3 regions of the Desulfovermiculus halophilus DSM 18834 genome follow, and region 3 is predicted to be linked to each of the others. Evidence: predicted binding sites of a transcription regulator. Region 3 holds the regulator's gene; each other region holds the start of a gene.
What was found. Region 3 encodes HrcA, which represses chaperone genes, less so after heat shock. Its sites were predicted from a motif close to TGTTAGCACTCNNNNNNNNNGAGTGCTAACA; they were not measured.

Region 1 (6,852 bases), on a different contig from region 3:
CAGATGGCCGAATATGTTCTGAACCAGGGCATGGAGTATGCGGAGGCAGGAAAAAAGCTGATCAAGCAGAAGCCGGAACTGCTGGAGCGGTGGTTTGATCAGGGCGGGACCTACAAAACCGACGTGGTCAAGACTGCTGACGGAAAGCGGGACGCCCTGGAGGCCGCCAAGGAGGCCATGGGGCTTTAGTTCAGATGTCAGAAGCCAGAGGTCAGACGTCAGATTTGCCGCATTGATCGAGTATGAAACGTGTTGTGGGGATCCCGAAAATCCCAAAAGGGCAAATGTCAGTCGTCCCTAACAATGTGTTAATGTGTTCTCGATGATCCCTATATGAAAATCAGCACTGTGCTGGCGTGAGGTTGGTAGGGGCGAATAATCATTCTCTTTCTTTGGGCAGTCACGCGTCTGCGCGTGACTGGTGGCCCCGGACGTTCAACCAGCGACCGGGGTTGCATCAAGTCTCAAATAAGAAAGCCGCCGGGTTTGGACCCGACGGCTTTCTTATGCACATGCGATGAGAATTCAGGCCGGGGGATGACCCCGGCCTTAATTTTACAGGCAGCCCAGGCAGCGCTTGTACATCCACTCGTAGCCCTGGATGTCGATGTCCCGGGGGTTGCCCGGAGTCTGCGGATCGCCGTAGGCCTCCTTGGCCAGCTTCGGAATATCGTCTTCCTTGACCCCAAGCTCGGCCAGGGAAGGGATGCCCGTGTCCTCGGCCAGGTCGTAGACGGCTTGAGCGCCCAGCAGGCAGGCTTCCCGATCGCTCAGGCCGGTGGTTTCCACGCCCAGGGCCTCTGCTACGCGACGGAACTTCTGAGGGCGGCCGATCCAGTTGTATTCCATGAAGGCACCAAGGGTCGCCCCTACCGCCGGTCCGTGGTGGATCTCCGGCTTGATGCCGCCCAGGGTCTGAGTCAGGGCGTGAACTGCTCCCGCACTCTCCGTGCCGTAGGAGATGCCGGCCAAATGAGCGGCCATGGCCATATAGTACCTGGCTTCCATGTCCTGCCCATTGCCCACGGCCCGGCGCAGATACTTGCCGCAGTACTCAATGGCCAGCAGGGCTACGGCGTCGGTGTGCGGCTGTGAGAAGTGGCAGGTATAGCACTCAATGGCATGGCACAAGGCGTCCATGCCGGTTCCCGCGGTCACGTGCGGGGGCATGGTCATGTGCAGCTCCGGGTCCACAATGGCAATGTGCGGGGACATCAGCGGGCCGCCCACATTGAACTTGAACTTGCGGTCCGGATCGGTGATCACGGCCCATACAGTGATCTCACTGCCGGTTCCGGCTGTGGTCGGAATGGTGATCAGGGGGGCGATGCGCCGTTCCAGATCCCGCTTAGCCGCTTCCCAGTACAAGACGTCGCCCTCATGGGTCGCTTCCACGCCCACCCCTTTGGCCGTGTCCATGGAGCTTCCGCCGCCCAGGCCGATCAGGCCGTCGCATCCTTCTTTTTCGTACTGTTTGCTGGCGTCGCCCACAGTGGAAACGTAGGGATTGGGCACCACCTGATCGAAGACGCCGTAGGGAATGGACGCATCTTCCAAAACCTTGGTCACCCGGTCCAAAAGGCCGGCTCCGACCACGCCCGGGTCGGTCACGATCAATGGCTTCTTGACCCCCAGCTCACGCAGGGAATCGGGCAGGGAAGCCAGGGCCCCCACACCGTGTTTGGCCTTGGTTGCGCACTGGAATTCTCTGAGATTGTAATAGTTGTCCATGTCGGATCTCCTTTGTTTTGTTGGGTTATCGGTTAATCGATGTAAGATGTCGGATTGATTATGAACGAAATCTTTTCTCCAACTCAGCGATACAGGCTGACTCTTCTCTGATACGAGTATTAACTGCTCTTTTCAAACTTCGGCAGATCCTGCACCCCGACTTTTTTCAGGGTTTCTTCCGTCGGGCGACCGGCCTGGTCCCAGCCCCGCAAGGAGTAATAGTCCTTGAGCATAAAGGCCATGTCCTGGGCAGAGAAGCGGTGTCCCTTGTTTGGCCCGCTGGGAAGGGGGTCCTGCATGAATCGTTTGGGCAGGGTGTCATCTGCTGGATTCAGGCCTTCCCGGAGGTTGAAGTTCCGGGTCAGGTTCCAGATTCGTTCCCCGAGGCGGTCGAATTCGTCGGCTGTATGTCTCTCCCCAGTGGCTGCGCTGAGCAGTGCGGCGTATGTTTCCGGCTGAACCCCGAAGCCACCGAAATCGCATTTGACCAGGGCATCGGTCCCGGCCAGATAGTTCTGCATCTGGATGAGCATATCGGCCTTGCCTTCCACGGCCAGGGCCTGGACCGGCTTGCCTTCCCATTCTCCCCCGGTCACTTCCAAAGGAGCGGGCAGCCCGCGCTGGTGACAGCCTCCGCGGTCTGCGGTCATGAAGGCCAAGCCGGTTCCGGCTGCACCCCGGGGGCCCCAGGCGGGTGATTCCAGGCCTTTGACGTGCTGGGCAAAGGCTGATGCATCTCCGCCCAAGGCCGCAGCCGCTCGTTTGACACCCTGAGCCAGGAGTTTACCCAGATCGTTGTCCACAAAAGCGATGGACCGGATCAGGTACTCGGCCGCCTGGACGTTGCCGAACTCCAGGCTGATCCCGTCCGGGGATTCGAGAAGTCCTCGTTCCCCGGCCTCCATGGCAAAGCCGATCACTCCGCCGGTGGACATGCTGTCCATGCCGAACCGGTCACAGAGCTTGACCAGGTGGGCCACGGCCCGGACATCGGAAATGCCCAGATTCGAGCCCATCAGGGCTGCGGACTCGTATTCCACGATGTCGGTGATAAACCCGGCGTATTTCCCGGTACGCACCGCGCCCATCTTGCTGCACCGGATGGGGCAGCCCAGGCAGGCGGCGCTGTTCAGCCACAGATGCTTGGACTGGCCGATATCGCTCAAATTCGAGGCCTTTTCAAAGGATCCGTCCTGAAAATTGCGTGAGGGCAAGAGCCCGGTCTCGTTGGCAAAGTCCACAGCCGGAGCCGTTCCCCCGTCCCGCATGGCCTGGACGTCCTCGGATTTTTCCAGATCGGCGTTGGCCTGGATCACTGCGGCCCGAAAGGCCTCAGGGTCATGGATGGTCACGGTATTGGTTCCGCGAACAGCAATGGCCTTTAGGTGCTTGGACCCCATAACCGCACCGGCGCCGCCCCGGCCCGCCTGCCGGTTGTATTCGCAGCTGATCAGGGAGTACAGGACCCGGTTCTCTCCAGCGGGACCGATGCTCAGGATCTTGACGGTCTCGTCGTTCAGTTCGCTCTTGACCGCTGCGTTGGCTTCCAAAGCGTCCTGTCCCCAGAGGTGGGCTGCGGGTCGGACTTCAACCCGGTCATCGTCTATCCACAGATAGACCGGTTCCTGGGCCTGGCCCAGAATGATGATCCCGTCGTAGCCCGCGTATTTGACCTCCGGAGAAAAGTAGCCGCCGAAATAGGAGTCCAGGAAGGTTCCGGTCAGCGGAGACTTGGTCACCACGCATCCGCGCATTGATGGAGCGCTGGTCCCGGTCAGGGGGCCGGTCATGATCATAAGCGGGTTCTCCGGAGCAAACGGATCACAGCCCGCAGGGGTCAGGTCGGTGAGCAGCTTGGCTCCGAACGCCTTGCCGCCCATGAGCTTTGAGCGCATCCAGTCCGGCACTTCCTGGGTCCAGGAGGATCCAGAGCCAAGATCGACAAACAAGAATTTTCCCATCCAGGCCTTAGGCATGGTCACCTCCCTGCACTATAAGCTCCAGAGCGCCGGTGGGGCAGGCCCGCACGCACAATGGATCTCCGTTGCACAGATCGCACTTGACCGACTTCCCGCTCTCCCTGTCCTGGACAATGACTTGGCGCGGGCAATAGGAAGCGCACAACCCGCAGCCGATGCATGTGTCCGGATCGATGACCCGGGCCCCGGTGTCCTCGTCCAGGCTGATGGCCTGCACCGGGCAGACGTTTTGGCAAAACGGATTATGGCACTGCTCGCACAAGATGGGCTCGTGGACCAGATTTTCTCGCCTGTGCTCGATGCGCAGGGCGGCCAGTCTGGGATTGAAGCCTCCGAAGAGCCGTTCGGAGCATACCAGCTGGCAGATTTCGCACCCGGTGCAGAGATCGAAGTGAGCGATCAGGCGCAAACCTTTCGCTGATTGAAGCGTCTGCGTCATAAAATACCCTTGGAAAAAAATGTTAACCTATACTGAAAAGATGAATGTCCTGACTGATAAGAACAATATACACTACCATAAAACTCTTTTCCGTCAAGTCAGATGTGAAAAATCTTGGTTGTTTAATCAACTGTTGCAAAAATGAAGATCGTCATCAGAAATGTATCGCCGGCAGAGAGGCATGATTGGCTACGTACTGTGTTAACCTCTGTTGAGGTCCGCGACTGCGGGGAATAGCTGCAACCTGTACCAACAGGATCGAATATGCCCGACCTGCGCAGGACCTGAACCGGGGTGGCTCTGTATGGGACCTGATTTCGAGTGGTCACCGATTAAAATAGTACAACAATCAAGCAAAAGGCCAAAATATGAAAAAAATGAGAGCAACTATCTATTCATTCTTTGTATATCATATAAATCTCTTGTAATGGAATATATAAATCCTTGTATTCAGAGCTGAGATGAATATGGTGGCCATCTGTTAGCACTTGCTTGTGGTGAGTGCTAAGAGACCAAAGCCAATAAGGAGGTTGCCATGACTCTTAAGCCTCTCCAGGACAGAGTTGTGATCAAGAAAGTGGAAGAGGAGCAGAAGTCAGCCGGTGGAATCATCATCCCGGATACCGCCAAGGAACGCCCCACGAAAGGCGACGTGGTGGCTGTCGGCCCGGGGAAGCTGGACAAGCAGGGCCAGCGCATGGAGATGTCTGTTCAGCCCGGAGATCGGGTTATGTACGGCAAATTTGCCGGAACCGAGGTCTCCATCGAGGGAGAAGATCATCTGGTCATGCGGGAAGAAGACATCATCGCCAAAGTTGAATCGTAAACAGGGAACAAGGAGGAGTACATATGCCGGCTAAGGATATTTATTTCGGAGAAAACGCCCGGCACGGTCTGAAGCAGGGTGTGGAAAAGTTAAGCGATGCGGTTCGGGTGACCCTGGGCCCCAGGGGCCGGAACGTGGTCATTGAAAAGTCTTTTGGCTCCCCCACCATCACCAAGGATGGGGTGACCGTGGCCAAGGAGATCGAGCTGGAAGACAAGTTCGAGAACATGGGTGCCCAGATGGTCAACGAGGTGGCCAGCAAAACCAGCGATATGGCTGGAGACGGGACCACAACCGCCACCATCCTGGCCCACTGCATTTTTAATGAAGGACTCAAGCTGGTGGCTGCCGAGCGGAACCCCATGTCCATCAAGCGGGGTATCGACAAAGCGGTCCAGGAAGTGACCAAAAAACTGGACACCATGGCCCACTCCACCAGAGAAGAGAAAGAAATCGCCCAGATTGGGACCATCTCGGCCAACAATGATGCCACTGTCGGCAACCTGATCGCCGAAGCCATGAACAAAGTGGGCAAGGAAGGCGTGATCACAGTGGAGGAGGCCAAGGGCCTGGAAAATACCCTGGATGTGGTCGAAGGCATGCAGTTCGACCGCGGGTATCTTTCCCCCTACCTGGTCACCAATCAGGAAGCCATGACCGCAGAGCTGGAAAAGCCCCTGCTTTTGATCTACGACAAGAAAATATCGGTGATGAAAGACTTGGTTCCCATTCTGGAACAAGTCGGCCAGCAGAACCGCCCGCTCTTGATCATCGCCGAGGACATCGAGAGCGAGGCCCTGGCTACCCTGGTGGTCAATAAGCTGCGGGGCGTATTGCAGGTATGCGCGGTCAAGGCCCCTGGATTCGGTGAACGGCGCAAGGCCATGCTGCAGGATATCGCTGCGCTGACCGGCGGCACTCTTATTTCTGAGGATACCGGGCACAGCCTGGAGAACATAACCCTCAATGATCTGGGTCAGGCCGACCGGATTACCGTGGACAAGGAAAACACAACCATTGTCGGCGGACAGGGCGACACCCAGGAAATCAAGGCCCGGATCAAGCAGCTGCGGACCGAGATCCAGGACACGACCTCGGATTATGACCGGGAGAAGCTGCAGGAACGTCTGGCCAAGCTGGTCGGCGGAGTGGCTGTGATCAATGTCGGCGCGGCTACGGAAACTGAGATGAAGGAAAAGAAAGCCCGGGTTGAGGACGCCCTGAACGCCACCAAGGCAGCGGTGGAAGAAGGTATCCTGGCCGGCGGCGGTGTGGCTTTGGCTCGTTGCGAGGACGCCCTGAACGAAGTCAAGGCCGCTGATGAGGATGAAAAGGCCGGAGTGGAAGTGGTCCGCAAGGCCCTGGCTGCACCTTTGCGCCAGATAGCCACCAATGCCGGATTTGAAGGGTCCATCGTGGTTGAGCAGGTCAAGGGCAGCTCCAAGCCTGAGTACGGATTCAATGCGGCCACAGGCGAATATGAGGACCTGGTCCAGGCCGGGGTGATCGATCCCAAAAAGGTCACCCGCAGCGCCCTGCAGAACGCGGCCTCCATCGCCTCCCTGCTGTTGACTACCGAGTCCGCCCTGGCTGAAAAGCCGGAAGACAACGACCAAGGCGGAGCCGGTGCCGGAGCCGCAGGTATGGGCGGCATGGGTGGAATGGGCGGTATGGGCATGGGCATGTAAGCCCTTTCCCACCGTCTGCCGCAAAAAGCCACAAAGCCGGGGCGTTACGCCCCGGCTTTTTCTGTTTTCAGCGGCCGGACTATGAGCACAAGTCCCTCCCTGTCCAGGATCTCAACCCGGCTGCCCGCCGGAATGGGGCAGCTTGAGGGCTCTGCCCTGGCCGGCCAGGTCTGCCCTCTGAGGCGCACT
Region 2 (6,852 bases), on a different contig from region 3:
TGGCCGATATGCTGCTCATGCACCAGAGCAGCAGGTTGCACCAATAACTGGCACGGAATCGGGAGTCGGTGGTCGGTAGCCGGCAGTCGGTAGCCTGTAGTCGGTAGTCAGTGGTCCGTGGTCCGTGGCCGGCCACTGTCTTCTGTCCTCTTACTTCTGACATCCGACCACTGACCACCGACTTCTGCTCTCTCCGCTTTGCCACGGATCCCACTACAGGCTATCTTCCAACAGCCATAGACCGCAGAAATTCAGGACAATGACCACCATCCCCAACCGCCCCCTGACCCACGCTGCCCACACCACCCCGGCCGCTGAGCACGCCGGTTCCATCTGGCGTCTGGCCTGGCCCCAGACCCTGATGATGTTCTTTCACTTCCTGATCGGGTTTGCTGACGTCTATGTGGCCGGCCAGATCGGGGACAATGTGCAGGCCGCCCTGGGCATGATCACCCAAATCCTGCTCTTTTTTCTGATCATCGCCATTGCCCTGGCCAACGGGTCGGTATCCGCGGTCAGCCAATCCCTCGGTGCAGGAAAGACAGTGCGGGCGGTGCGCTACATCAACATGGTCATGGGCCTGGTTCTGGTCGCGAGCCTGCTCCTTTCCGTCCTGGCCTATCCCCTGCGCGGCCTCCTTCTGGATCTTTTGCGCACCCCGGAATCCATCCGCGTGCTGGCCAGCGAGTTCCTGGCCATCTACCTCTGTCTCTTGCCGGTCTACTACCTGCTCGTGGCCAGCAATGCGGTATTTCGAGCCCAGAAGAAGGTGCACATCCCGCTATTGTCCATGATTCTGGTCACTGGATTAAACGCCTTCTCCGACTTCGGGCTGTGCTTCGGTCTGTTCGGCCTGCCCCGCCTCGGGGCAATAGGTCTGGCCTGGGCCACCTTGATTTCAGTCAGCTGCGGATGCCTGTTCAACTGCCTGCTGCTGCTCAAGCGCGGATGGATTCAGCCCTCGGCATTCCCTCCCCTGCGCTGGATGAAATCTGCGCTGCCCTATCTGTGGATGGTGGCCTGGCCCGCCGGACTGATGCAGACCCTGTGGCAGACCGCCTATCTGGTGCTGTTCGCCATCACCGCCAGCCTCCCCCGGGGCGAGGTCGTTGCCATGGCCGCTCTGGCTGCCGGAATCCGGATCGAATCCATTCTGTTTCTCCCCGCATTCGCCTTCAATATGACCGCCTCCATCCTGGTCGGTCATGCCCTGGGCCAGATCGATCCCCCTCAGGCTAAGCGGATCGGAACCATGACCTGGGCCCTGGGCTGTCTTCTGGTCTCGGCCATGGGAATCGGGGTCTGGTTGATGGTGGATCCGGTGGCCGGACTGCTGACCACCAAGACACAGGTCCAGCAGGAGATCGCCAGCTATCTGCACTTCAATGTCGCGGCCATCCCTTTTACTGCGACCAGCATGATCCTGGGCGGGGTTTTTCTCGGGGCCGGGGCCACCAGGTACACCATGATGGCCATCGGGGGAACGGTTTGGTGCGTTCGTCTCCCCTTGGCCTTTATCCTCGGGCACCTGGTTCTGGGCCGGGCTTCAGGGATCTGGGCCGCGATGTTCATCTCTCAGTTCATCCAGTCCCTGCTTATGGCCTGGATCTTCTTCCGCCGGGACTGGACCCGGTTCAGCATGCAGGCCATGAAACACAAAAACAGCCAGTCAAGCACGCATTCCTGACCCTGGAATGCGTGTCAATAAGGAGCGTAACATGACCCTGACCTTTCATCCCCTGTCTCTGGACAGACAAACGGAATACAAGAACAGACTCAGTCAATGCCCGCAGATCAGCTCTGACTACAGCTTCGTCAACCTCTGGGCCTGGAGAGACATCTACGCCCTGGAATGGGCCTGGACCGACTCCCTGGTCTGCATCCGCCAAAACAAGCCCCATCGCCAGTACTGGGCCCCGGTGGGCCCCTGGCAGGAGCAGGATTGGAGCCTGGTCCGCTCCCAGCTTCCAGAGGGCCCCCTGGAGCTGATCCGGATTCCCAGCCGACTGGCCGATATCCTTGCCCCCCAGCTTGCCTCCAGGGTCAACCTCCAGCCTGCTCCGGACCATTTCGACTATGTGTACAATGTTCAGGAGCTTATCGAGCTGCGCGGAAACCGGTTCCACAAGAAAAAGAACCTCCTGAACCAATTCAAGCGCACCTTTGACTCCACCTACATCCCCTTGACCGTAGAAGCAGTGGAAAAGGCCCTGACCCTGCAGACGGAATGGTGCTTGTGGAGGGACTGCGAAGATTCCACCACCCTGGAGGCCGAAAACAGAGCGATCTTGAATACATTTGAAGACTGGAGCAAGCTGGAAGACGTTTTCGGAGGCGGGCTCCTGGTGGACGGGAACATGATCGCCTATACCGTGGCCGAGCCCCTGGATGAGCAGACAGTGGTCATCCATTTTGAAAAGGGCTGCCCCAACCACAAAGGCGCGTACCAGGCAATCAATCAGATGTTTTTGGCCAACTCCGCCTCCCGGTTCACCTATGTCAACCGGGAGCAGGACCTGGGCGATCCCGGCCTGCGCAAGGCCAAGGAATCCTACAATCCGGTGGCCTATATCCAGAAATACAGCGGAACCATGGACTGATCCACGGGGAACGGGGGAGGACAGAGATCAGAGATCAGTAGACAGTGGTCAGTGGTCGGTGGGCAGTGGACGGAAGTCGGTGGACCGTGGACGGAAGACGGTAGTCAGCCTCCGGCCTGGGGAGAGGACAGAAAAAGAAACACCCCCAAGGCCCCCTCAAGGGGGGACGGAGAGGGGCAGTGGTCGGTGGTCGGTAAAAGGGAGTCAGAAGTCTGGTCAAGCCAAGGAATTGGCTTGTAGGGGCGAATGATCATTCGCCCTCTTCCGACAGCCTGGCTATATATTTCATACCCGGTACTGAGCGCATACTGTCCCCCCTTGAGGGGGGAATCCAAGGGGGGTGTACTCTTGTTCTTTCTACCCTCTGGCTTGGGTCTTTCCAACTCCCTCTTACCGACCTCTGGCTTCTGTCTTCTGTCCTCTGACTTCTGTCCTCTGTCTTCTGTCCTCTACCTTCCTCCGGCCAAGGCCCACAGCTCGTCCGCCTGCCTGAAATGGGCCCCGATGTCCCGGCGCAGATCCAGGCGGTTCCCGTTCTCGTTCTCCCTGGGCACAACCCGGACCCGGCCGGCGTCAAAGGCATTGTAGACCCTGGTCCGCAGGCGCTCCGCCACTTCCCCCCGGCTCTGCCCGGGCTTGACGGTCCCATTGATGTTGACATACGCCACCCGGGTCCCATCCGAGTACAGACCCCGTTCCCGGCTGTACCCCATGCCCGAGGGAACGAGCTGGATATTCTTCTTGGCCAGGCCCTGCAGGTCCAGCTCCACCGGCTCGAACTTGGTCACGCTCCAGGGATAGCCCTTTTGCCCGTCCGGTCCTCCGGGCCCGGTGACCAGCCCCACGCACAAGGCGATCTGATCCTCGCGCACTTCCGGCTTCACCCGGTCCAGCTCGCCGGTGAACATGGCCCGCAGCACAGGCCCCAGATTGCGCATCCTGCGCACCACCGCCTGAAACTCAGGCTCTCCGGGCCGAATATTGATCTCGCAGACCCTGATGCTCACGGGCTTCAGCCCGGAGCCCTCCTCCTGGGCAAAGGAGACAAAACAGCCGGGATAGAGCACACATGGCCTGAGGATGCCCTGGGCCCTCATGGCCTGGATCATCGGCCGGGCGATGTTTTCCTCGACCAGCTCGATCAGCTCCGGGCTCTCGAAGGGATGAGGAGATATTGATCCCATGCCTCCGGTAATCGGATTGTCCGGCCCGGGAGGGCCGGCAAAACGCTCCGGGTAATCCATGGACGTGGGCAGTATGCAAAAGTTTCCGCCGCTGTCCACCAGAATGGTGAAGCTGATCTCCACCCCGGACATCCGGGACTCAATCAGCAGAGGCCAGGGCTGGTTGCGGAACATCTTCTTGTACTCTTTTTTGTAGTCATCCAGGAGCTTTTGATACACATCCTGGATCTCCCATGTATTCAGGACGACTCTGGCCCCTTTCCCCCCGGCGCTGTAGGGAAATTTCAAAACCACTCCGCCGTGCTCGTGAATGCCCTGCAGACAGGTCCGGACCACGGCTTGGGCGTCCCGGGCATCCACCTCCCACCAGGAATCCGCAACCGGAATGCCGGCCTGAGCGCAAAATTCCTTGCATTTGATCTTGTCCGCCTCCAGGAATGCTCCATCCCGTCGTAAGCCGGCGATACGCTCCCCCAATCCGGCCTCCTCCAGCTCATCGACCAGGCCGTCGAACAAGAGGGCTTCGGGCAGGGGCACAAGGTAGTCCAGCTCTCCGGTCTGCATGGCCCGGATCGCTGCCCTGGCATAGGCCTGGACCGAGGTGTCCTCCGCTGGGATGAACTCCACCGGCCAGTTCAGCATATCCGGTTCGGCCAGCCTGGGCATGGAGGACGTGCCCCGGACGACCACGCCCTTGCAGGCAGCTGTTGCGGTCTCGCTTTTGGCTGTTGAAACCACCAGCGCGGAAAGCAGGGTCCGGGCATCCGTGCCGGCAAATCCTATCCTGGTTGTCTGCTCCATTGTCTTCTCCGTGGGATGAGGTCTACGTCCCCGCCTTGTAGACAATGCCCTGCCCGCCGGTCAAGTCGGGAGAGATGAGGTCGGAGGTAAGAGATCAGAAGTCAGTGGTCAGAGGTCAGACGTCAGAGGTCAGACGTCAGTAGGCAGTGGTCAGTGGTCAGTGGTCAGTAGGCAGTGGTCGGTGGAAGGCGGAATGCCCGCGGAATGGTGCCTGGATTTGGGAGGAGGTGTAGGGGCGAATAATCATTCGCCCTCTTGGAGCAGAACGGAGAAGTGATCCAGGGGGCAAAGAGAAACACCCCCCGAGCCCCCCTCAAGGGGGACGGAGAGAAGAGTAGTGGGCAATAGCTGGGGAGGGGGCCAGACGTCGGAGGTCAGACGTCGGAAGTCAGAAGTCAGAGGTCAGAAGTCAGAGGTCAGACGTCAGAGGTCAGACGTCAGTAGGCAGTGGTCAGTGGTCAGTGGTCAGTAGGCAGTGGTCGGTGGAAGGCGGAATGCCCGCGGAATGGTGCCTGGATTTGGGAGGAGGTGTAGGGGCGAATAATCATTCGCCCTCTTGGAGCAGAACGGAGAAGTGATCCAGGGGGCAAAGAGAAACACCCCCGAGCCCCCCTCAAGGGGGGACGGAGAGAAGAGTAGTGGGCAGTAGCCGGGGGCCGGTGGTCGGTGGTCAGACGTCAGTAGGCAGTGGTCAGTGGTCAGTGGCCGGGAGCCGGAACAAGGTGGGCGGGATCGATAGAGAAGAAAAAAAGAGATTTTTAACGTTTTTCAGTGTTTTTTTTCGAATTATTATTCTCTTGCCATTTATACTTGCGCAATAGACGAAATTAGCTGACAATCTCTCAAATTTTCTATTGATTTTCATCACCTAATCACTATTATGCCTCCTGTTAGCACTCACCATCAAGGAGTGCTAACACAGCCTGAAAGCAAACAAACACAATCAATTTTAACGGAACCATTGGAGGCAGAACCTATGAAGCTGAAGCCACTGCACGATCGAGTACTGGTCAAGCGGCTGGAGGAAGAGGAAAAGACCAAGGGCGGGATCATCATCCCGGATACCGCCAAGGAAAAGCCCATCCGGGGTGAAGTCGTGGCCGTAGGTCCCGGCAAAATGAGCGACGACGGAAAGCGCATGGAGATGTCGGTCAAGGTCGGAGACAAGGTTATGTTCAACAAGTACGCCGGCACTGAGATCAAGGTCGAAGGCGAAGAGCATCTGGTCATGCGCGAAGACGACATCGTAGCTATCATCGAATAAGCATACGAGACCCCATTCACCCTGAGATACGCCCTGGAAGGAGGAGCATATGCCAGCAAAAGATATTCATTTCAGCAATCAGGCTCGCAACGAGCTCAAGCGCGGCGTGGACAAGCTCGCCGATGCAGTCAAGGTCACCCTTGGGCCCAAGGGACGCAACGTGGTTATCGACAAGTCCTTCGGCTCTCCGACCATCACCAAGGACGGAGTAACCGTGGCCAAGGAGATCGAGCTTGAGGACAAGTTCGAGAACATGGGCGCCCAGATGGTCAAGGAAGTGGCCAGCAAGACCAGCGATATCGCCGGCGACGGAACCACTACTGCCACCATTCTGGCCCAGACCATTTTTTCCGAGGGCCTGAAGCTGGTCGCGGCCGAAAGAAATCCCATGTCCATCAAGCGGGGCATCGACAAGGCCGTGGAAGCAGTGACCAAGGAGCTGAACAATATTGCCCATACCACCCGGGAAGAAAAGGAAATCGCCCAGGTGGGCACCATCTCGGCCAACAGCGACGCCACCATCGGCAACCTGATCGCCGACGCCATGAGCAAAGTGGGCAAGGAAGGCGTGATCACTGTGGAAGAAGCCAAGGGCCTGGAGAACACCCTGGACATCGTGGAAGGGATGCAGTTCGACCGCGGCTACCTCTCCCCCTACTTTGTGACCAACTCGGAGAAGATGACCGTGGAGCTCGAGGACGCCATGATCCTCATCCACGAGAAAAAGATCTCCAACATGAAGGACCTCCTCCCGGTCCTGGAACAGGTTGCCAAATCCAGCAAGCCGCTGTTGATTATTGCCGAGGATATCGAGGGCGAAGCCCTGGCCACCCTGGTGGTCAACAAGCTCCGGGGCACCCTGCAGGTCAGCGCGGTCAAGGCTCCCGGCTTTGGCGAGCGGCGCAAGGCCATGCTCCAGGACATCGCCGTTTTGACCGGCGGGCAGATGATCTCCGAGGACGTGGGCGTGAAGCTGGAAAATGTGACCGTCAACGAACTGGGC
Region 3 (6,852 bases):
CCGCGGCTTTTTTATCCCAGAACACCTTGGTGGGGATAATCCCAATCGAAATCGGGATCGCTATCGAAATGGAAAGAATATGTCATTCGGTGCAGGAGGAACCCTCAGCTTATGGGTTCGATCCCGATAGCGATTACGAACCCGAAGGAAGAAAATCACAACAATCGGATGCACTGGACGCTCTTTCTTCGCGCCAGTGATCCTCAGCCTTTTGCATCGAGGGCGCACCTTTCCAGGCGTGATTACGGACATAGACCGGCAGGGGTGAGCCGGGGCATGGCTTCGGCTGGTCCAGTCTGTCGGCATAAACGGATTGGTGTCGCCTGAAAGGTATCCCTGGTATGCATTCTCCCTTCGGAGCCCTGACTTCCCATGCCCCAAGCGTTTCAGGCCGGAGCCTGTGAAATGAGGAGCAGCGCATGAGCAGAAAAAAAAGCATACGAAAGTATTTGGCCTTCTTGATCGTGGTGGCTGTGCTCGCAGGAGCGGGGACATATGTGTGGCACGCAGAAGGGGAAATCCCAAGTGCTCGTGGGCTGCCGGAGCAGGAGAGCATTTCACCGGGGACCAAGATGAAAGTCCAGGTCATAGATGCCAAGTCAGGGCTGCGGTGGGTGCGGGTTCAGGCTGTGCAAAACGGCAATGTGCAGGTCCTGGCTCACCAGGAGTTTCAGGAGCCGGTCCGGGAGTGGACCCGAAAGGTCTCCCTTTCCCAGGCCGGATTCGACGACGGTCAGGTTCGGATCGAGGTCCAGGCCAGGGACCGGTCCTGGCGGAATTGGCTGAAAGGGAATCTTCTCCAGCACTCAGCCGCCTATGAGCTGGACTCCAAACCCCCCCGTATCGTGCTGGAGAGCTTTCGGCACAATCTGCGTCAAGGTGGATCAGGGGCCGTGGCCTTTCGGGTGTCCGAGCCGGTGCAGCGGGCCGGGGTGCAGATCCAGGATTTCTTCTTTCCCGCGTATGCCCAGTCCGGCGACCTCTATCTGTGCTTCTTTTCCTTTCCTTTCAGTCTTTCCCCGGATCAGGGGCAGCTGCTGGCCACGGCCACGGACAGGGCCGGAAATGTTCAGGAAGCCGGATTTCATCACTACGTGAACCCGGCCGGTTTTGATCAGTCCCGCCTGCCGGTAACGGACCGTTTTCTGCAAAACGTGATTGTCAACTTTCAGGACGCATTTCCCAGCCAAGAATCGCTGCTGGATGTGTTTCTCAAGGTCAACCAGGAAATGCGGGCGGACAACAGAAGACAGCTGCAGGAGATCGGGCGGAAGACCGCATCGAGTCCGTTGTGGTCCGGACGATTCCTGCGCCAGCCCAATGCCTCCAGGGAGGCCAATTTCGGAACCCACCGGATGTATGTCTACAGGGGCGAGGTCGTGGATGAACAAACCCATCTGGGGATCGATCTGGCCTCGGTTGCCCGGGCACAGGTCCCAGCGGCCAATTCCGGGCATGTGGTCTATGCGGACTGGCTGGGGATTTACGGCCAGGTGGTCATCATCGACCACGGACTGGGTCTGCAGAGCCTGTACGCTCACCTTTCCCAGATCCATGTCCAGCAGGGCGACAGGGTGACAAAGGGGCAGATCATCGGCCGGACCGGCTCTACAGGTCTGGCAGGGGGGGATCATTTGCATTTCGGCATGGTCATCTCAGGAGTGCCGGTCAATCCTGTGGAGTGGTGGGACGCGAGCTGGCTTGCGAACAATATATTCTCCAAGCTGAACCTGGTCCGGGACCTGGCCGGCGAGGGCCAGAAGTAGAGTACTTTGTGTCCCTCGCCCGGGGCGCGGTGGATGCGCTCCGGGCACCCGGATCCGGCGTTTGCCCCCCAGGGCCCATCGGCACGCGTGGTTGCCGGCCGGCAAGTGGGGTGGCCGGGACTGATAGCCTCCTAAATCGGGAGGTCTTTTTTTTTTTTTGACACCTGGCCTGTTTTGGCCTACCAGGATATCATGAATACAAGTAGGATTTCGACGATGCGGGCCCATGTCCCGCATGCGGCCTGTGAGCCGGAAAAAAACACGTGACGGAGGTTGTTATGTTCGAGATTTTGAAACGGACTGAGATGGCGCAAGGGTCGGTGGTTCTCAACGAGCTCAGTGCGCCCCAGATCGCGGCCAAGGCCCTGCCGGGCCAGTTTGTCATCCTCCGGGCCAACGAGACTGGAGAGCGGATCCCTCTGACCATGGCGGATACGAACCCGGAGCGGGGGACGGTGACCATTATCTATCAAGTAGTGGGCAAGTCGACCGCCCTGTTTGCGGACATGAAGGTCGGGGAACGCTTTTTGGACATCATCGGACCGTTGGGCAAGCCGACCAAGATCGAAAATGTGGGCACCGTTGTCTGCGTCGGCGGCGGAACCGGGGTGGCGGTCATGCATCCCATAACCAAGGCATTGAAGCAGGCCGGCAATCACGTTATCTCTATCATCGGGTCCCGGACCAAGGATCTGCTCATCCTGGAAGACAAAATGAAAGCAGCCTCCCATGACCTGCACGTGTGCACCGACGACGGCTCATACGGCCATCACGGCTTTGTGACCGACAAGCTCAAAGAGATGCTGGACAGCATGGATGTTGGACTGGTGGTGGGCATAGGCCCGGTGCCCATGATGAAGTTCGTCTGCAAGATGACTGAGCAGTACAAGGTCAAGACCCTGGTCAGCTTGAACTCCATCATGGTGGATGGAACCGGCATGTGCGGATGCTGCCGGGTAACGGTCGGGGATCAGACCAGGTTCGCCTGTGTGGACGGACCGGAGTTCGACGGGCATCAGGTGGACTTTAACGAGCTGGCCACCCGGCTGCAGGCCTACACCCAGTTCGAGAAGCAGGCCATGGACAAATACAAGTGCGAGTGCCAGCGCTGATCAGCCGCCGCAGTGACGTCTGGTCCGCATTCACGCTGTGTCGTACGCAATACCCTTACTCGGGAGGATACAATGGCTCAAGGAAAGGATACCAAGGAAAAGCTCCCCCGTCAGGCCATGCCGGAGCAGGACCCCAATATCCGCAAGCGCAATTTTGACGAAGTTCCGACGGGGTACACGCCGGAGCTGGCCAAGGCCGAAGCATCCCGGTGTCTGCAATGCAAGAAGCCCTCCTGCGTTGAAGGCTGTCCGGTGAGCATCGATATACCCGGTTTCATCAAGTACATTCAGGAGGGCGACTTTACCAAGGCCATCCGCAAGATCTGGGAGAAAAACAGCCTGCCCGCTGTCTGCGGCCGGGTCTGTCCCCAGGAAGACCAGTGCGAAGGCTCGTGCATCCTGGCCAAGAAGGGCCAGCCGGTGGCCATCGGGAATCTGGAACGCTTTGCCGCGGATTACGAGCGCAATTACGGCAGCGGTGAGCTCCCGCCGAAAAAAGCGTCCACAGGCAAAAAGGTGGCAGTGGTCGGATCCGGTCCGGCCGGGCTGACCGTGGCCGGGGACCTGATCCTCAAGGGGCACGAGGTGACAGTCTTCGAGGCCTTTCACAAGGGAGGCGGGGTTTTGGTCTACGGGATCCCGCAGTTCAGGCTGCCCAAAGAAATTGTGGCCTCTGAGCTTCACTTCCTGGAACGTCTGGGGGTAGACATCCAGTGCAACACAGTGGTGGGCAAGACAGTGGATGTGGACGAGCTGTTCGAGCAGGGTTTTGATGCCGTGTTTATCGGTGTGGGTGCAGGTCTGCCCAGGTTTTTGAATGTTCCGGGGGAGAATCTGATCAATATTTATTCCGCCAACGAGTACCTGACCCGGGCCAATCTGATGAAGGCCTACCTCTTTCCGGAATACGACACCCCGCTGGCCAAGGGCAAGGAGGTCGTGGTCCTGGGCGGGGGGAATGTGGCCATGGACTCAGCCCGGACCGCCATGCGCATGGGAGCGGATCGGGTGCGCATCGTCTACCGCCGTTCCAGGGACGAGCTGCCGGCCAGACAGGCCGAGGTGCATCACGCTGAGGAAGAGGGGATCGAGTTCTACCTCCTGACCAATCCCACCAGATTCATCGGCGATGATCAGGGATGGGTCAAGGGCATGGAATGCATTCAGATGGAGCTGGGTGAACCCGATGAATCCGGCCGGAGGCGGCCGGAGCCCGTGTCCGGATCGGAGTTTGAGCTGCCCTGCGATATGGTGGTCATTGCCGTGGGCTCTGGAGCCAATCCGGTGCTGACAGGGAATACCCATGACCTGGAGCTGAACAAGCGGGGCTATATTGTGGCCGATCCCAAGACCGGAAAGACCATGAAGAAAGGGGTCTGGGCCGGCGGGGACATAGTGACCGGGGCGGCCACCGTTATCCTGGCCGCCGGAGCCGGACGCCTGGCCTCGGATTCCATCCACGACTACTTGAGCATCGGGTGGTAACAGGGACTGGCTGGATCCGGCTGACCCGAGGGTGCCGGAGTGCTGTTCATGCCGTGCGCCTGCAGGGATCCCCTGCAGGCGCATTTTTTTCAAATGGGAGCGAAATGTTCTTTATCCCGCCAACCGTCTTCCTTCGTGCCCATACCTGCCTCAGCAACTCCTGTGGATGTTGACTGTCTGCGATCAGAGCGCGTTTCGGCCCAAACCGGGACAGGCGTATGCATTGCCTGCGTCTTGACAGGAGAGTATCGACTTGCTATCAGCTTAGCACTCTCATTGGCAGAGTGCTAAAATGCTTCCGCACTGGCATACTCCAGGCGGAAAATGATTCCAGCCAGGCAGAGCGAGGCTCTTATGACACTGACAGCGCGGGAAATCGAGGTTGTGCGTATTATCGTTCAAGCCTATATCGAGCACGCTGCGCCCGTTGGCTCCAGGTACGTGGCCAAGCAGTCCACATTGAAGCTGAGTGCGGCCAGCATGCGCAATATCATGGCCGATCTGACCGAGAAAGGGTATCTGCATCAGCCCTATACCTCGGCCGGCAGGGTGCCCACGGACAAGGCCTTCCGCTTTTATGTGGACACGGTGCTCAGCCCGGCCCTATTGCCGGAGAACACCCAGCAGGACATTAAGGAGGCGTTGGGCCAGGCCGGCCTGGAGTTTTCCAACATCCTTGAGCACGCATCCAAGCTGATTTCCGCCCAGTCCAGCCAGGTCGGGGTGGCGGTGGCGCCGAAACGGAGCATGATCCGGCTCAAGCGTATCGACCTGGTTCTGGTCCGGACAGGCCTGGTCATGGCCATAGCCATCTTCAACGGCGGAGTGGTGCACAACAAGCTCCTGCCGGTTGAGCCGAAGGTGACGGCCGATGACTTGGTCAAATACGCCAACTACCTGAACGAAAAGTTCCAGGACCGAACCATTGAAGAGATAAAAAAAGACATCCTGCAGGAGATGGAGCAGGCGGAAAACCGGTTCAACGCCCTGTATGCCAAGGCCTTGAGCCTGGCCCGGGATGCCTTTGCAAACAACAACGACCGGGAGGTCTTCCTGGACGGAACCCTGAATGTGCTTGATCATCTTGAAGGCAAGGATGTTTCCAGCATGCGGGATCTGTTGGAGTTTCTGGAACACCGGTCATCCCTCCTGGAGCTGGTGGATAAGCTGGCGTCCAACGAAGGCCTGATCGTGACCTTCGGGACCGAGTTCTACGGTCCGGAGCTGGGGCAATGGGGCCTGATTTCATCGCCCTATCAGGTGCAGGGCCAGAAGCTGGGGGTGGTCGGAACCATCGGGCCCATCCACATGGATTACTCCAGACTGATGCCTATGGTTGACACCATCGCCAAAATGCTTAGTGATCTCCTTGAATCGCGTTTCGCCTAGCGATAACGGCCCGCAAAGGAGTGCACAGGCTGGTCAGCCGGCCGAAAAAAGACAGATATTGTGGTCCAAGGAGGAGATCAATGGCAAAGGATACAGAGCGCAGCACGGAGTTCAGCCCTGAAGACGCCGAGAACTCTGGGGCTGAGGAAGAACTGGAGAGTCAGGCTCAACAGGAGCAGGGCTCTGAAGATCAGGTCCCGGAGATAAGCGATGACCAGCTCTGGGAGCTGTGCCAGGAAAGGGTTTGTCCCTCCTGCCCCCAAAAGCAGGAGATGGACCAGGAGGTGCAGCGGGTCCGGGCAGATGCGGATAACTACCGCAAGCGCATGGCCAGGGAAAAAGAGCAGCACTGCAAGTTCGCGGCTCAGGACATCATCGAGGACCTGCTGCCGGTTATGGACAATCTGGAGCTGGCCGTGGGCCACGGGCGCAAAGTCGAGGCCTGCTCGGATCTGGTCCAGGGAGTGGACATGACCATACAGATCTTTTTGGATACCCTGAAAAAACACGGGCTGGAACCCATTCAATGCTCGGAAGGGGAGCCCTTTGATCCCAACTGGCATGAGGCCCTGGCCGAGGAGCCGCGGGAGGATCTGGAAGCTGGCAAGGTCTGCCAGGTCATGCAGACCGGATACACATACAAGGATCGAGTTGTGCGCCCGGCAAAGGTCATGGTCAGCAAAAATTGCCAAAAACAGAGCTAGCCCCCTTTACTTCCCGGAATCACGATTTACATTTGTACACAGCAAAGATTTGCATATAAGCATTGAGGAGGAAATCCTATGGGCAAGATTATCGGAATCGACTTGGGCACGACCAACAGCTGTGTCTATGTCATGGAAGGCAAAGAAGCGAAGTGCATACCAAATCCAGAAGGCGGGCGGACCACGCCGTCCATTGTGGCCTTTACGGATAAAGAACGCCTGGTCGGCGAGCTGGCCAAGCGCCAATCCGTTACCAATCCGGAACGGACTGTGTTCTCCATTAAGAGGCTCATGGGCCGGGACTTCAACGCCCCGGAGATCGAGAAGTGGAAGAAACACAGCCCGTACAGTATTGTGGAAGGCTCCAACAACGATGCGTTCGTTGAGGTGGAGGGC

Region 1: groES (co-chaperone GroES) is a predicted target of HrcA. The motif match lies at 4,629-4,659, and genes of this name have one in related genera.
Region 2: groES (co-chaperone GroES) is a predicted target of HrcA. The motif match lies at 5,474-5,504, and genes of this name have one in related genera.

The regions. Positions count from the first base shown of each region.
Region 1 is NZ_JIAK01000010.1:94,578-101,429, forward strand. It holds gene N902_RS0106600 (ABC transporter substrate-binding protein) at 1-189, shown strand, start outside; gene N902_RS0106605 (iron-containing alcohol dehydrogenase) at 556-1,731, opposite strand; gene N902_RS0106610 (aldehyde ferredoxin oxidoreductase family protein) at 1,851-3,707, opposite strand; gene N902_RS0106615 (4Fe-4S dicluster domain-containing protein) at 3,700-4,149, opposite strand; gene groES (co-chaperone GroES) at 4,685-4,975, shown strand; gene groL (chaperonin GroEL) at 4,999-6,663, shown strand; gene N902_RS18665 (NfeD family protein) at 6,708-6,852, opposite strand, start outside.
Region 2 is NZ_JIAK01000006.1:64,099-70,950, reverse strand. It holds gene aroC (chorismate synthase) at 1-47, shown strand, start outside; gene N902_RS16110 (MATE family efflux transporter) at 260-1,687, shown strand; gene N902_RS0102845 (DUF2156 domain-containing protein) at 1,719-2,600, shown strand; gene N902_RS0102840 (hypothetical protein) at 3,050-4,585, opposite strand; gene groES (co-chaperone GroES) at 5,562-5,849, shown strand; gene groL (chaperonin GroEL) at 5,899-6,852, shown strand, end outside.
Region 3 is NZ_JIAK01000004.1:86,204-93,055, reverse strand. It holds gene N902_RS0100465 (M23 family metallopeptidase) at 420-1,766, shown strand; gene N902_RS20045 (sulfide/dihydroorotate dehydrogenase-like FAD/NAD-binding protein) at 2,045-2,878, shown strand; gene gltA (NADPH-dependent glutamate synthase) at 2,951-4,363, shown strand; gene hrcA (heat-inducible transcriptional repressor HrcA) at 4,718-5,752, shown strand; gene grpE (nucleotide exchange factor GrpE) at 5,833-6,456, shown strand; gene dnaK (molecular chaperone DnaK) at 6,535-6,852, shown strand, end outside.